One region of the Nocardioides sp. YIM B13467 genome, then DNA from elsewhere that is predicted to be linked to it. Evidence: riboswitches for the same ligand, from Rfam matches in the RefSeq annotation. Region 1 holds a riboswitch; each other region holds the start of a gene.
What was found. A riboswitch is a leader RNA that binds a small molecule or an ion and turns the genes downstream of it on or off. The one in region 1 is predicted to bind cobalamin.
Positions count from the first base shown of each region.

Region 2: linked by a shared signal. The riboswitch ahead of ACFX43_RS24690 (prenyltransferase/squalene oxidase repeat-containing protein) and the one ahead of ACFX43_RS15430 (VWA domain-containing protein) in region 1 are both predicted to bind cobalamin.
Region 3: linked by a shared signal. The riboswitch ahead of ACFX43_RS16925 (ABC transporter substrate-binding protein) and the one ahead of ACFX43_RS15430 (VWA domain-containing protein) in region 1 are both predicted to bind cobalamin.

Region 1 covers NZ_JBHZPJ010000046.1:1,729,239-1,734,341, forward strand. Annotated here, with positions in the region: gene ACFX43_RS15420 (cobyrinate a,c-diamide synthase) at 1-566, opposite strand, end outside; gene cobO (cob(I)yrinic acid a,c-diamide adenosyltransferase) at 560-1,174, opposite strand; gene ACFX43_RS15430 (VWA domain-containing protein) at 1,174-3,243, opposite strand; cobalamin riboswitch at 3,267-3,410, opposite strand; gene cbiE (precorrin-6y C5,15-methyltransferase (decarboxylating) subunit CbiE) at 3,471-4,655, shown strand; gene bluB (5,6-dimethylbenzimidazole synthase) at 5,052-5,103, opposite strand, start outside.
Region 2 covers NZ_JBHZPJ010000046.1:3,656,607-3,661,709, forward strand. Annotated here, with positions in the region: gene gatA (Asp-tRNA(Asn)/Glu-tRNA(Gln) amidotransferase subunit GatA) at 1-327, shown strand, start outside; gene gatB (Asp-tRNA(Asn)/Glu-tRNA(Gln) amidotransferase subunit GatB) at 324-1,817, shown strand; gene ACFX43_RS24680 (NYN domain-containing protein) at 1,949-2,707, shown strand; gene ACFX43_RS24685 (hypothetical protein) at 2,732-3,367, opposite strand; cobalamin riboswitch at 3,434-3,569, shown strand; gene ACFX43_RS24690 (prenyltransferase/squalene oxidase repeat-containing protein) at 3,635-4,708, shown strand; gene ACFX43_RS24695 (hypothetical protein) at 4,702-5,103, shown strand, end outside.
Region 3 covers NZ_JBHZPJ010000046.1:2,052,743-2,057,845, reverse strand. Annotated here, with positions in the region: gene ACFX43_RS16935 (sugar ABC transporter ATP-binding protein) at 1-494, opposite strand, end outside; gene ACFX43_RS16930 (NAD(P)H-dependent oxidoreductase) at 673-1,371, shown strand; cobalamin riboswitch at 1,400-1,587, shown strand; gene ACFX43_RS16925 (ABC transporter substrate-binding protein) at 1,641-2,681, shown strand; gene ACFX43_RS16920 (FecCD family ABC transporter permease) at 2,681-3,694, shown strand; gene ACFX43_RS16915 (ABC transporter ATP-binding protein) at 3,774-4,535, shown strand; gene ACFX43_RS16910 (TetR/AcrR family transcriptional regulator) at 4,543-5,103, opposite strand, start outside.

The DNA of each region.
Region 1 (5,103 bases):
GACGGGGAGGCGAGCGACTCGTCGCGCGGAAGCATGCCGAGCACCGGCAGCCCGACCTGCTCCAGCGCTCGCCGGATCTCCTCGGCGTTGCGCCCCGGGGAGCAGCGATTGAGCACGACTCCCCCGATGCGTACCGACGGGTCGAAGGCCGCCATCCCGGCGGCGATCGCGGCAGCGGAGCGGGACATCCGGGCGACGTCGAGGACCAGGACGACCGGCGAGGAGGTCAGCGCTGCGACGTGGGCTGTGGAGGCGAAGCCGTCGGTGCCGAGGCGGCCGTCGTAGAGGCCCATGACTCCCTCGATGACGGCCACGTCCGCCCCGGCTGCACCATGCAGGAGCAGCGGCACGACCCGCGACTCCCCCACCAGATGCGGGTCGAGGTTGCGTCCCGGACGCCCGGTGGCGAGCGCGTGGTAGCCCGGGTCGATGTAGTCCGGCCCGATCTTGTGACCGCTGACCTCATGCCCGGCGGAACGCAGCGCCGCCATCAGCCCGGTGGCGATCGTCGTCTTCCCCGAGCCGGTCGAGGGAGCAGCGACCACCAGCCGGGGCAGGGTCACCATTCGATGCCCCGCTGGCCCTTCTGGCCGGCGTCCATCGGGTGCTTGATCTTGGTCATCTCGGTGACCAGGTCCGCGACCTCGAGCACGGCGGGGTCGGCGTCGCGGCCGGTGATCACCACATGCTGGCGGCCCGGCCGCTCGGCGAGGACGGAGGCGACCTCGGCGGCGTCGACCCAGCCCCACTTCATCGGGTAGGTGAACTCGTCGAGGACGAGCAGGTCGTACGTCTCCGCGGCCAGGCACCGCTTGATCTCGGCCCAGCCCTCGACGGCGTCCGCGGCGTGGTCCTCGGCGTCACCCTGCTTGCGGCTCCAGGACCAGCCGGAGCCCATCTTGTGCCAGTCGACCGGACCGCCCTCGCCGGTCTCCTCGTGCAGCTTCCCGAGGCGCTCGAGCACGGTCTGCTCGCCGATGCGCCACTTGGCCGACTTCACGAACTGGAAGACCCCGATCCGCCAGCCCTGGTTCCAGCCGCGCAGCGCGAGCCCGAAGGCGGCGGTCGACTTTCCCTTGCCGGGGCCGGTGTGGACCATCACCAGCGGCCGGTTGCGACGCTGGCGGGTGGTGAGCCCGTCGTCGGGTACGTTCAGCGGCTGTCCCTTCGGCATCAGGCAGCGCCCCTTCCCATGGTGGATCCGGTGAACCCGTGGACGGCGGAGGTCAGCGCCTCGGCGCTCACCTCGGCGACCGGCACGTGCTCGGCGCCCAGGTGCACGGCCAACTGGCGGGCCAGCCCGAGCCGCATCGGCCCGCTCTCGGAGTCGATGACGACCGTGGTGACGCCCAGACCGGCGACGTACGCGGCGGCCTGCTGCGAACGCCGGACGGCGTCCTTGCCGTGGGTCTTGGAGTTCGCCCTACCGTCGGTGACGACCACCAGCAGCGGCCGCAGATCCGGGTCACGCAGGTGCTCGCGCTGGAGCACACGGGCGGCCTCGAGGAGGCCTTCGGCCAGCGGCGTACGCCCTCCGGCGGGCACCTCGTCGAGACGTGCCGCGGCGAGGTCGACCGACCCGGTCGGCGGCAGCACCAGCTCGGCGCCCTCGCCCCGGAAGGTGATCATCCCGACCTTGTCGCGGCGCCGGTAGGCGTCGAGCAGCAGCGAGAGGACAGCGGCCTTGACCTGCGCCATCCGCTTGCGCGCGGCCATCGACCCGGAGGCGTCCACGCAGAAGAGCACCAGGTTGGCCTCGCGGCCCTCACGGACCGCGGTGCGGAGGTCCTCGATCCTCAGCTCGACCTTCGCCGAGGTGCGGTCCCGGGAGCTCTGCTTGCCGGCGGCGGCCTTGAGCGTCTCGACGAGGTGGAGCGAGCCACGGGTGCTGACGCTCGCGCCGATCCGGCGGCCGCTGCTGCCGATCGCCTTGCTCCGGCCGCCGGTGCGGCCCGTGCCCAGGCCGGTCACGGTCAGGAGGCGGGGGCGGTACGCGGCCCCTGCGGCGGTGGTCGAGGTGTTCCCCGCGGACGGGCTGGGCGGGGCCTCGTTCGTTGTGGAGGTCTCCTCCTGGGACGTCTCGACGGGCTCGGTCTCCGAGGAGTCGCCGTGGGAGCTCTCGGCCGGCCCGGCCTCCGGATCGGACTCGAGTCCGTCCTTCGGTCCGTCCTGCGGGTCGTCGTGCTCCGGCCCGCCCTCCGGCGGCTCGGGCGGCAGCTCCTCGTCGCCGAGGATGCGGTCGAGCAGGTCCTCGTCGAGCCCGGGAGCGTCGAAGGGGTTGCGACGGCGGCGGTGCGGGAGAGCCAGCAGGGCGGCGCGGCGGATGTCCTCGCGGGTGACCTCGGAGCGCCCGGCCCAGGCCGCGTGCGCGACCGCGGTGCGGGCGGTGACGATGTCGGCGCGCAGCCCGTCGACCTCGAACGCCGCGCAGACCTCGGCGATCTTGAGCAGCCCGGGCGCGGTGAGCCGGACCTTCCCGACGAGGGCGCGCGCGGTGGAGACCCGTGCGGTCACGTCGCGCTCGGCGGCCACGTAGCGCTCGACGAACGCGGGAGCGTCCAGGTCGAAGGCCATCCGGCGGCGTACGACCTCGGCGCGCAGCGCCGGATCCCGGGGGGCGGCGACCTCGACGGTGAGCCCGAAGCGGTCCAGCAGCTGCGGGCGCAGCTCGCCCTCCTCGGGGTTCATGGTCCCGATCAGCACGAACCGGGCGGCGTGCTCGACCGAGACGCCGTCGCGCTCGACGCTGACCCGCCCCATCGCCGCCGCGTCCAGCAGCAGGTCGACGAGGTGGTCGTGGAGCAGGTTGACCTCGTCGACGTAGAGCAGGCCGCGGTGTGCCCGGGCGAGCAGTCCCGGCTCGAACTCGACCGCACCGCGCGACAGCGCGCTCTCCAGGTGGAGCGAGCCGACGACCCGGTCCTCGGTGGCACCGACCGGGAGCTCGACCAGCCGCACCGGCCGGCTCTCCACAACGGCGGCGGACCCGAAGGGACCGTCAGGCGACTCCGCGGACGGGTCGTCCGGGTCGATCGAGAACCGATCCCCGGCGTAGACCGAGATCGAGGGCAGCACGGCCGCCAGGCCGCGTACGGCTGTCGACTTCGCGGTCCCCTTCTCGCCACGGACCAGCACCCCGCCGATCTCCGGGGAGATGGTGGTGAGCACGAGCGCGAGGCCCATGTCGTCGAGGTCGTCCGCCTGGCAGCCGAGGACGGCAGAAAATGGGTAGTGCACCGGCATGAGAGGCTCCCGCTCCCTATCGCGTTGAATGGATGGACGCGGGGCCGGTCTTCGGACTTGCCGAGTCCCCCGTGTTGGGGCTCGGTTCACCGCAGCGGGCCTGTGCCGGAATCTCACCGGCTTCCCAGATTCTCCCGTCCCACCGTCCTCACCAGCTCTCATGTCGAGCCGATGGCTGGGCAGTCGGGGCACCTCGCGCCTGTGCGGTCACTGTAGCGTCTGGCCTCATGATCGTCGTGGTGGGCATCGGTGCCGGGGGTTGGGACGAGATTCCCGTACGTCACCAGCAGCTGATCCGGGAGTCCCCGGTCCTCCTCGGCGGCAAGCGCCATCTCGACCTCGTCCCCGATGTCCCCGGCCAGCGGCGCGAGCCCTGGCCGTCGCCGCTGCGCGAGGGCCTGCCCGCACTCCTGGACTCCGTCGGCGACGCCGTGGCGCTGGCCTCGGGTGACCCACTGGTCTCCGGCATCGGGACCACCCTGATCTCGCTTCTCGGCCGGGAGAACGTACGCATCGAGCCAGCCGTCTCCTCCGTCGCTCTCGCCCGCGCCCGGATGGGCTGGGCGGCCGAGACGTGCGTGGTCGTCAGCCTCGTCGGCCGCGATGTCTCGCTGGTCGCCCGCGAGCTCGCTCCCGGCCGCCGGATCCTCGCGCTCTCCTCGGACGGATCCACTCCTGGGCACGTTGCGAAACTGCTGGTCACCGCCGGCTTCGGTGACTCAACCATGACCGTCCTGGGTGACCTGGAAGCGGAGTCGGAGAGCAGGCGCTCCGCGACGGCCTCGACCTGGTCCGGCGAGTCGCCGCGGCTCAACATCGTGGCGATCGAGTGCGTCGGCACATCCCTCCTCGGCTGGACCGCCGGCCTTCCCGACGACGTCTTCGAGAACGACGGCCAGCTGACGAAGCGCGATCTGCGCGCCTCTGCTCTGGCGCGCCTGGCCCCCACGCCCGGGGCGCACCTGTGGGACGTCGGCGCCGGTGCCGGCTCGGTCGGGATCGAGTGGATGCGGGCGCATCCCTCGTGCACCACGACCGCGGTCGAGGCCTCTCCCGAGCGGGCGGCCCGGATCGCCCGCAACGCGGCCCGCCTCGGCGTACCCGGCCTCACCGTCGTCCAGGGCCGCGCCCCCGACGCGTTGCGTGATCTCCCGACGCCCGACGCGATCTTCATCGGCGGCGGCGCGACCCGCCCCGGCGTGCTCGATGCCTGCCTAGCCGCCCTCCGCCCCGGTGGCCGGCTCGTGGTCCACGGCGTCACCCTGGAGACCGAGCAGCTGCTGGCTACGGCCTACCAGCAGCATGGCGGTGAGCTCACCCGCATCGCTGTCGAGACCTCCGCCCCCATCGGCACCTTCACCGGCTGGACTCCCGCACGGACGGTGACGCAGTGGTCCGTGTCGATCCGATAGTCGGCGCTCGGTGGCGGCACTTCGCGTGAAAGAAAGACTTCTTCCACGCGCCAACCCAGACGCCCTCTGAGGCGAACGAAAATTCGTTCGCCTCCCCGTGAGGCCCCTACCTGCGCGAGTCCTGGGCGAGTTCCGGACGAACGAAAATTCGTTCGCCGCCCGGCCCCGCTCACCGGCAGCGACAGAACGACCCAGATCCCATTCCCGTGCCCAACCCAAGCCTCCGCGCCAAACCCCTGCCGCCGGCCCGATAGCCAGCCAAAAATTCTCAGCGACGGCCGGTGTCAAGGATCGCCGAAGCCGGCGGCCGAAGGCCGTCCTTTACTCCGGGCGGCGTTGAGAACACCCTCCAAGAAAGGGTCGGCGGCAAACACCAGCCACCAAAACACGGCACCGTCAGCGCCCCGAGAAATACCTCTCCTCATGAACCACCGAGGACAGCTCCGAC
Region 2 (5,103 bases), 1.9 Mb from region 1:
CTGATCATCGAGGACTTCAAGAAGGCCTTCGAGCAGGTCGACGTGCTGGTCTCGCCGACCTCCCCGTCGACCGCGTTCCCGCTGGGCGCGAAGCTCGACGACCCGCTGGCCATGTACATGCAGGACCTGGCCACCATCCCGGCCAACCTGGCCGGCACACCCGGCATCTCCATCCCGGCCGGGGTCTCCGACGTGGACGGGCTGCCCGTCGGCGTACAGCTCCTGGCTCCGGTCCTGGAGGACGCCCGTCTCTACCGCGTCGGTGCCGCGCTCGAGGGCGCCATCGGCCCGGTGCTCTCGATCGACAAGCTGGAGGTGGCCCGATGACGGAGACTCTCGTCCCGTTCGACGAGGTGCTGGAGCGCTACGACCCGGCCTTCGGGCTCGAGGTGCACGTCGAGCTCAACACCAACACCAAGATGTTCTGCGGCTGCCCGGCGACGTTCGGCGGCGAGCCGAACTCCCAGGTCTGCCCGACCTGCCTCGGCCTGCCCGGCTCGATGCCGGTCGTGAACGCCAAGGCGGTGGAGAGCGCGATCCGGATCGGCCTCGCGCTCAACGGCTCGATCGCGGAGTGGTGCCGGTTCGCCCGGAAGAACTACTTCTACCCGGACATGCCGAAGAACTTCCAGACCTCGCAGTACGACGAGCCGATCGTCTACGACGGCTACCTCGACGTCGAGGTCGAGGGGGAGACCTTCCGGGTCGAGATCGAGCGTGCCCACATGGAGGAGGACACCGGCAAGACCACCCACATCGGTGGCGCGACCGGCCGCATCCACGGCGCCGACTACTCGCTGGTCGACTACAACCGTGCGGGCATCCCGCTGATCGAGATCGTCACCCGACCGATCCTCGGCACCGGTGCCAAGGCGCCGCTGGTGGCGAAGGCCTACGTCGCCGCGCTGCGCGAGATCCTGCTGGGTCTGGGTGTCTCCGACGTACGCATGGACCAGGGCTCGATGCGCTGCGACGTCAACCTGTCGCTGTCCCCGAAGGGGTCCGGGACGTTGGGGACGCGGACCGAGACGAAGAACGTCAACTCGCTGCGCTCGGTCGAGCGGGCCGTACGTTTCGAGATGTCGCGCCACGCCGGCATCCTCGACGCGGGGGAGGCGATCTTCCAGGAGACCCGCCACTTCCACGAGGACACCGGCACCACCTCGGCCGGCCGGGCGAAGTCGGACGCCGACGACTACCGCTACTTCCCCGAGCCCGACCTCGTCCCGGTCGCGCCGTCGCGAGAGTGGGTCGAGGAGCTGCGCGCGAGCCTGCCGGAGCGCACTGCCGACAAGCGGGCCCGCCTGCAGGTCGAGTGGGGCTACTCCGACCTGGAGATGCGCGACGTCTGGGCCGCCGGCGCTCTGTCGCTGATCGAGGCGACGGTCGCCGAAGGAGCCTCCGCACAGGCCGCCCGCAAGTGGTGGATGGCCGAGCTCTCCCGCAGCGCCAACGACCGTGGCGTCGAGCTCGCCGAGCTCGGGGTCACCCCGGTGCAGGTCGCCGAGGTGCAGAAGCTGGTCGACGCCAAGACGCTGACCGACAAGCTGGCCCGCCAGGTCTTCGAGGGTCTTCTGGCAGGTGAGGGCACGGTCTCGGAGATCATCGACGCCCGCGGGCTCGCCGTGGTCTCCGACGACGGCGCCCTCGGTGCCGCCGTCGACGACGCCATCGCCGCCCAGCCCGCGGTCGCCGAGAAGATCCGCGGCGGCAACCAGGCCGCGGCCGGTGCGCTCATCGGCGCGGTGATGAAGGCGACCGGCGGCAAGGCCGACGCCAAGCGGGTCCGCGAGCTGATCCTGGAGAAGCTCGCCTAAGACTCACGCCGAGTCGGCTCGTCCTGACATCAGAATCCGCCGAGTCGGCGCGTCATGACGCGCCGACTCGGCGGTGGTTTTGGTCAGGATGAGCCGACTCGGCGGTGGGTGGCACTGGCAGACTGTCCGGCGTGACCGAGCCCTTCCGCATTGCCCTGCTCATCGACGCGGACAATGCTCCCGCGTCCAAGATCGACGCCATCCTGAACGACCTGGCCGAGTACGGCGAGGTGACGATCCGCCGGGCCTACGGAAACTGGACCAAGTCCGAGCTCAAGGGGTGGATCGGGGAGCTGCACGACGCCGCCATCCGGCCGATGCAGCAGTTCGACCTGACCGCCCACAAGAACGCCTCCGACATGGCGCTCGCCATCGACGCGGTCGAGCTGCTGCACGCGGCGGTGCCGGACGCGTTCGCGCTGGTCTCCTCCGACTCCGACTTCACGCCGCTGGTGCACTACCTACGGGAGAAGGGTCGCGCGGTCTACGGCTACGGCCGGGAGAAGACGCCGGCGCCGTTCAAGAGCGCCTGTACCCGGTTCACCGTCGTGGAGAAGCTCGGTGACACCGAGGAGGAGACCGAGGCCGACACCGAGCCCGGGACGCCGCGCACCCGCAAGCCGTCGTCGTCGGCGACCAACGGGCAGCTGCTGAAGCGCAACGCCCGGCTGATCCAGCTGCTGCGCAACTCCATCGCGGCGGCCGCAGACGACGACGGCTGGGCCCTGGTCGGCACCGTGGTCTCCCGTATCCGCAACCAGTCCTCCGAGGACCCGCGCAACTATGGCTACGCCACCTGGACCAAGCTCATCAAGGCGATCGACCTCTTCGAGCTCAAGGACGAGGGCACCTCGGCGATCGCGGTCAGCGACAAACGCACCAAGAAGTGACGTACGCCCGTCCGGGCCACATGGCTAGCGGGTCTGCGCGGAGGCCGGGCGGGCACATCTGATGCCCTTGGGCACCGACCCGTGGAGGTGCTTCAGCGCGGCCTTGAAGTCGCGGCAGCGCTCGGTGTCCTCCTTCTTGTTGTAGGGATAGCCGATCGCCGCGTTGACCCCGCCCATGTCGAGGGCGTCGGCTAGCGGGTTGATGTCGCGGGCGACGGTCCAGTACCACCGCGAGATCGGCGCGCTGTAGTCCAGCGACCGGGCGAGCTCGGGGCGGCGGCGAAGGTCGATGTCGAAGTAGGCGCCGGCGTCGGTGTAGTTGGCCTCGCCGGTCAGCTGGATGTAGCCGCGGCCGGTGAACTTCCGCTTGTCGCGGCCCTTGGCGTCGTGGTGGAAGGAGCTCTCGTTGGCGAGCGTGGTCAGATACGCCGCCTGCCGGTAGGCGGTGGTGATCCTGGCATCGGCCATGGCGCGGTTGAGGCTCGGCAGCCCGGTCTCGACGGTGCTCCGGTCACCGACCTTCTCGCCGAACATGGCGACCAGATCGGCGTACGTGACCGATGTCCGTGCCTCCTCCGCGCCGGCTGTCGTGGTCGGGCAGAGGGCAAGAAGGGTGGCCGAGATCGAGGTTGCGACAAGGCCGAGAATCCTGTGGCGCATGGGGACAGAGTGACTGCTCGGCGGCGATCCCGCAAGCAGGGCTCGCCCGGCATAGGATTGCCCCGAATTAGCAGAGCCTCAATCAACACACGCCGTGGTGGGGGAAGCCGGTCGAATCCCGGCGCTGACCCGCAACCGTAGGCCCAGGCACCAAGAGTGTCCTGGGCGAGCCGGAGCACCTGCCGACGGACGCGTACTGACCTGACGCTGTCGTGGAAAGCAGCGGGTCGGCCCTGGGCCTTCCCGACGAACAGCGCGGAAGGAACCATGAAGAAGACCGTCCTCGGTGGCATCGCCGCCGCCCTCGCCCTCACCTCGCTCGCCGGCTGTGGCGAGAAAGCCGTCGAGGAGGGGGAGAAGCCCACCTACGACGCCAAGGTGTCCACCTCGGTGGCCGACTGGCTCGTGGCCCAGGCGCCGGAGGGCGTGGCCCGCAACGCGCAGTACGGCACCGACGACTTCGGGCTCAGCGCCGACATCGGGATCGCGCTGGCAGAGGTCGGTGGCTACGACGAGGAGATCTCCACGATCGCCGCGGCCGTGATGGAGAACAAGAAGGCCTACACCTCGCCCGGGTTCGGCACCGTCACCTCGGCCGGGGCCACCGCGAAGGCGCTCGTTCTCCAGCAGAACGTCGACGCCTCCGACCCCGGCCTGCTGAAGCAGCTCGAGGGCACGGTCGCCGCGAGCGGCCGGATCGCCGACGAGCTCGACCCCAAGGACAAGAAGGCGGCCGACTACTCCAACACCATCGGACAGTCGTACGCCGTGTGGGCGCTGAACAACGCCGAGAGCAAGGAGGCCGCGGCCGCGACGGAGTTCCTGGCCGGGCAGCAGTGCGAGGAGGGGTGGTTCCGGGTCACCTTCACGGCCGACCCCGCCGCCGCTGACCAGACCTGCGACGCCGACCCGAAGGCCGCCCCGGACGCCGACGCCACCGCGTTCGCGCTGATCGCGCTCTCCTCGGTGGCCTCCCCGGAGGCGGAGAAGGCCGTCGCGGCCGGCGTGGAGTGGCTGAAGGAGACCCAGGCGGAGGACGGGTCGTTCAAGGCCGCGACCGGCAACATCGCCAACTCCAACACCACCGGCCTGGCCGGGTGGGCGTTCGGTCGCGCCGGTGAGACCGACGCCGCGGAGAAGGCGGCGAGCTGGGTCGCCGACCACGTCGTGACCTGTGGCGAGGACGCCGGCGCGGTGGCCTATGACGACGCCGCGCTGACCGAGGGCAACACCAAGGGCCTGACCAAGGAGTCCGAGGGGATGTACCGCCTCGCCGCCGCTCAGGCGCTGCCGTCGCTGGTCTTCCTGCCCAAGGATGCGACCGCGAAGAGCTCGTGCTGATCCTGCGGTCCTCGTTGGTGGCCCTGGCGATCCTCGCCGGGGCCACCGCACCTGTCTTCACCCCTGTCTCCGCCTCGTCTGCGGCATCGTCCGCCGAGGCGTGTGACGGCGTCACCGTCGTCGTCGAGCCCAACGCGTTGGGTGGCGGTCCCGAGGTCACCTGTGTCCAGCCCGAGGAGGGTGACACCGGCGCCGATCTCTTCGAGAAGGCGGGGCATCCGCTCACCTATGTGACCTCGATGCCCAGCGTCGTATGTCGCGTCGATGAGCGGCCGAAAGCTGCCGGTTGCGCTCAGATGCCGCCTGCCGACGCGTACTGGTCGCTGTGGATCACCGACGATTCGGGGGCCTGGAGCTATGCCTCCAGAAATGTTACCGAAATCAGCGTGACCTCC
Region 3 (5,103 bases), 320 kb from region 1:
ACCTTGGCGTCGAGCGAGAGCGCCTTGGCGATCTCGATCAGCTGCTGGTCGGCGATCGAGAGGCCCTCGGTCGGACGGTCGGGCTCGATCGGGACACCCAGCCTGGCGAAGAGCTCGACGACCTCGGTGCGCATCGCGGCGCGGTCGATCTTGCCCCAGCGGTTGGTCGGCTGGCGTCCCATGAAGATGTTCTCGGTGACGGAGAGGTCGGGGAAGAGGGTCGGCTCCTGGTAGATGACCGCGACCCCGGCCTGCTTGGCGTCGGCGGTGTTGCGGAAGTCGACCTGTTCCCCGGAGAGCAGGTAGTCGCCGGCGTCGCGGCGGTAGAGCCCGGCGACGATCTTGACCAGGGTCGACTTCCCGGCACCGTTCTCCCCCACGAGCGCGTGGATGGATCCGGCCTCGACCCGGAGGCTTCCGGACCGGAGGGCGCGTACGGGGCCGAACGACTTGGCCACGTCCCGCAGCTCCAGTGCGGCGGGTGTGTCCGGCATGGGCAGCTCCTCGAATTGAAAGGTTTCAAGCCTGGTTTACGCTAGTGATGGCAATCACATACGTCAACACTCTGAGGCCGCTAATTTGAGCGAGATCCGGACTTTGTCATCAGACCGCGTCGGCGCCCGCCCGCATCCGGGCGGGAATCCCGCCGCGTCAGACGGCGTTCAGGGCCCCATGCATGCACTCTGGGTATGGGCACATCCGCACGCGTCATCACTCAACGGACGGCTGCGCGAGGTCGGCGTGAACGCGCTCGGCGCGGCCGGCTGGAGCGTCGACGAGATCGACCTCTATCGAGAAGGTTTCAATCCACTTCTGGTGGAGCGGGGCGAGGCCGACGTACGCCGCCACCAGGACCGGCTGCGGGAGGCCGATCTGCTCGTCGTGCAGTTCCCGCTGTGGTGGTACTCGGTGCCGGCCATCCTCAAGGGCTGGATCGACCGGGTCTTCGAGTCGGGGTTCGCCTTCGACGTACCGGATCCGGAGACCGGCAAGCCGCTCAAGTACGGCAAGGGCGGCCTGGTCGGCAAGCGCGCGCTGACGATCGTCACCGCCGGTGACCGCGCCGCGACCCTCGGTCCGCGCGGGATCAGCGGCGACATCGAGGACGTCCTGTGGCCGTTGCTGCACGGCACGTTCTGGTACACCGGGATGGACCCGCTGCGCCCGCACCTGATCACCGATACAGACACCATCGACGCCCAGGTCATGGCGCGGATCGAGGCCGACCTGAGCGTACGCCTCGAGGGCGTGATGACGGAGCCGCGGATCGACTACCGGCCGATGGCCGAGGAGCACTACGACCACACGATCAGGCTCCACGACTCGGTCTCGCCCGGAGAGGACGGGCTGAGCGCCCATCGCGAGGGCTGAGGTCGTCCCCCACGCGGGCGGGGCCGCCTGCTACGGTCTTCTGGCCAGCCGCTCGGGACGTAGTCCCGGCACGGGAACCCGGTGAGAGCCCGGGACTGACGCGCAGCGGTGTGGGTGACGGACGGGACACTGTGCCACTGGGCCCTCGGGCCTGGGAAGGCGTCTCGCGCCGGTCGATCCCGAGTCCGAAGACCTGCTGGCCCTGCAGCAGACCGCTGCCGGTCAGGACGGGCGACGCGCACCAGCCCGCGACCCGCTCGAGGACCGACGTGCACCCCTCCCGCACCATCCGAACGTTCACCGCGAGCACCGTCCTGGTGCTCTGCTCCGCGCTGGCCGGCTGCGCCGCCGACCAGCCCTCCGGCACACAGCAGGCAGCCGCCGACACCGCAGGCTACCCGCTCACCCTGACCAACTGCGGGCGCGAGATCACCATCGAAGCACCGCCCGAGCGCGTCGTCTCGCTCAACCAGGGCTCCACCGAGATCCTGCTCTCGCTCGGTCTCGCCGACCGGATGGTCGGCACCGCGACCTGGACCGACCCGGTGCTCGACTCGCTGGCCGCGGACAACGAGCAGGTGCCCCGGCTGGCCGAGAACGCGCCCTCCTACGAGCGCGTCCTGGAGGCCGAGCCGGACTTCGTCACGGCCTCCTTCATCAGCACGCTGGGCGAGGGCGGGGTGACCACACCCGAGGACCTGGAGAAGCTCGGCGTCGGCTCCTACCTCTCCCCCGCCGAGTGCCTCAAGGACAACGAGGGCGATGACGACGGCACCCGCCACGACCCCCTCGAGATCGACACGATCTTCCAGGAGATCACCGACCTGGCGCGGATCTTCGGCGTCCCCGAGCAGGGAGAGGAGCTCGTGGCCGACCTGTCGAAGAGGCTGGCGACCGCCCGGACCGAGGCACCGACCGGTGAGGTGAGCGCGATGTACTGGTTCGCCAACTCCGAGTCGCCCTATCTGGCCGGCTGCTGCGGCGGCCCGGGGATCATCGGCCGCACCCTCGGCATCGAGAACGTCTTCGACGACACCACCGACGAGTGGCCGCAGATCAACTGGGAGACCGTCGCCGAGCGCAACCCCGATGTCATCGTCCTCGGTGACCTGACCCGCAAGAGCCAGACCGCCGAGACCGCGCGCGCCAAGATCGACTACCTGAAGAGCAACCCGGTCACCGCCCGGATGGAGGCGGTCCAGAAGGATCGCTTCGTGACGCTGTCCGGTGCCGAGCTCAACCCCTCGATCCGCACCGTCTACGCGGTCGAGAACGTCGCGGACCAGCTGGCCGACCTCGACCTCCGCTGATGTCCGTACGCCTCCCCCGCGCCGGCGTCCTGCTGGTGGCGCCGCTGGTGGTGCTGGCCTCGGTCGCCGGCGCCATCACCGTGGGGCCTTCCGACCTGAGCGTCGCCGACGTCTACGGCGTCGTCGCCGACCGGACCGGGCTCGGGCTCTCCGACCTCACCCTGCTCCAGCAGAGCATCGTGTGGGACCTGCGGCTGCCGCGTACGTTGCTGGCGGGGATCTGCGGGGCCGGACTGGCGATCTGCGGCGTGATCCTGCAGTCGCTGCTGCGCAACCCGCTCGCCGACCCGTTCGTGCTCGGCATCTCCTCGGGAGCCTCCACCGGGGCGGTCGCGGTCGTCGTGCTCGGCGTCGGGTCGGGCGCGATCGGTCTCTCCACCGGGGCGTTCGCGGGTGCGCTCGTCTCGTTCGCACTCGTGCTGCTGCTGGCCTCGCTCGCCGGCGGCACCACCGACCGGCTCGTACTGGCCGGCATCGCCGCGACCCAGCTCTTCTCGGCACTCACGTCCTTCATCGTGTTCACCTCGGCCGACGCCGAGCAGACACGTGGGGTGCTCTTCTGGCTGCTCGGGTCGCTCTCCTCGGCGAGCTGGACCGACGTACTCGTCTGTGGGGTGATCGTGCTCGGCGGGCTGCTCTGCTGCATCGCGGGCGCCGGGTGGCTGGACGCGTTCGCGTTCGGCAACGACGCGGCCGCCTCGCTCGGCATCGACGTCACGCGCATCCGGGCCGTGCTCCTCGTGCTCACGGCGCTGATGACGGCCGTCATCGTCTCCACGTCCGGGGCGATCGGCTTCGTCGGGCTGGTCCTGCCCCACCTAGCCCGTGCGCTGGTCGGGGTCGGGCACCGCCTGCTGCTCCCGACCACCGCGCTGCTCGGCGCGATCTTCCTGATCTGGGTCGACACCGCCGCCCGGACCGTGATCGATCCCGAGGAGCTTCCGGTCGGAGTGGCGACCGCGCTGATCGGGGTGCCGGCCTTCGCGCTGGTGCTGCTGAGGGCCCGCCGATGAGCGAGCCTCAGCGAGCGACCCGTCAGCCCTTCATCGGGCCGCGTCCGTATTCTGGCGCCTGCGCTACGGAGGCGGCCCGATGACCGCGCTCGAGGCCGGCCGGGTCCACTGGGCTCCCCGTGGCCGGCTCGTCATCGACGAGGTGTCCCTGCAGGTCGAGGACGGCACCACCGTCGGGCTGCTGGGTCCCAACGGTTCCGGGAAGTCCTCGCTGATCCGGATCCTGGCCGGTCTCCGGCCGCCGGACTCCGGCGACGTACTGCTCGGCGGCAGCCCGCTCGCCGGCATGTCCCGGCGCCGGCTGGCGCGCCGACTCGCGGTCGTCGAGCAGGAGCCGGCGACCAGCCAGGACCTCCGCGTACGCGACGTCGTCGCGCTCGGTCGGATCCCGCACCGCCCGGCCTGGGCCCCCGACAGCGCCCACGACCGCGCCGTCATCGAGGAGGCCGCCACCCACGCCGGCATCGCCGACCGACTCGACCAGCGCTTCTCGACCCTCTCGGGCGGCGAGCGGCAACGTACGCAGATCGCTCGGGCGCTCGCCCAGGAGCCCGAGATCCTGCTCCTGGACGAGCCGACGAACCATCTCGACGTACGTCACCAGCTGGCCCTGCTCTCGCTGGTCCGCCGGATGCCCACGACCTGCCTCGTCGCCCTGCACGACCTCAACCTCGCCGCCGCCTACTGCGACCAGGTCTTCGTGCTCTCCGAGGGCCGCGTCGTGGCCGGCGGACCGCCCGCGCAGGTCCTCACCGAGGCCCTCATCGCCGAGGTCTACGGCGTGCGGGCCCGGGTGCACCACGACGACGGCGTCGTCATCCGCTTCCTGGGCCCGTCCTGATGATGGCCTACGCGTCGGCCACCAACGACGAGGCGATCACGGCGGAGACGGAGGTACGCAGGGTCGCCTCCGTGGGCGGGCTGTCGCCGTACAGCAGATGCGCGGTCCCGACGAGCATGGGGGCGAGGCTGTTGACCTCGGCGGCCGGCGCGATTCGACCTCGGCGCTGCTCGGCGGCCAGATAGTCCGCGATCATCTCGACCGCGTCGGTCAGGATCGGTACGCCCGCGGGCCAGGTCTCACGCAACCGCGCTCGCAGCACGGCCCGAAAGGTGATCAGCGGGAGGATCGCCATCGCCACCGACCCGAAGACGCTGCTCAGGGCCGAGGCGATGTTGTCGACCACGTCGCCCGTCCCGGCGACACCGAGAAGCTGTTCCGCCTGCGGCGCCATTCGCGCACGCCTGTCGAGGACGAACTCGGCCAAGAAGTCGTCGAAGTCGTCGAAGTGGCGGTGCAGCACGCCCTTGGCGACCCCGGCCTCGGTGGTGACCGCGCGGCTGGTGAGTGCGCTCGGACCCTCTCTCAGCAGGACCCTCTCCGCGGCAACGAACAGCTGCGAGCGTAC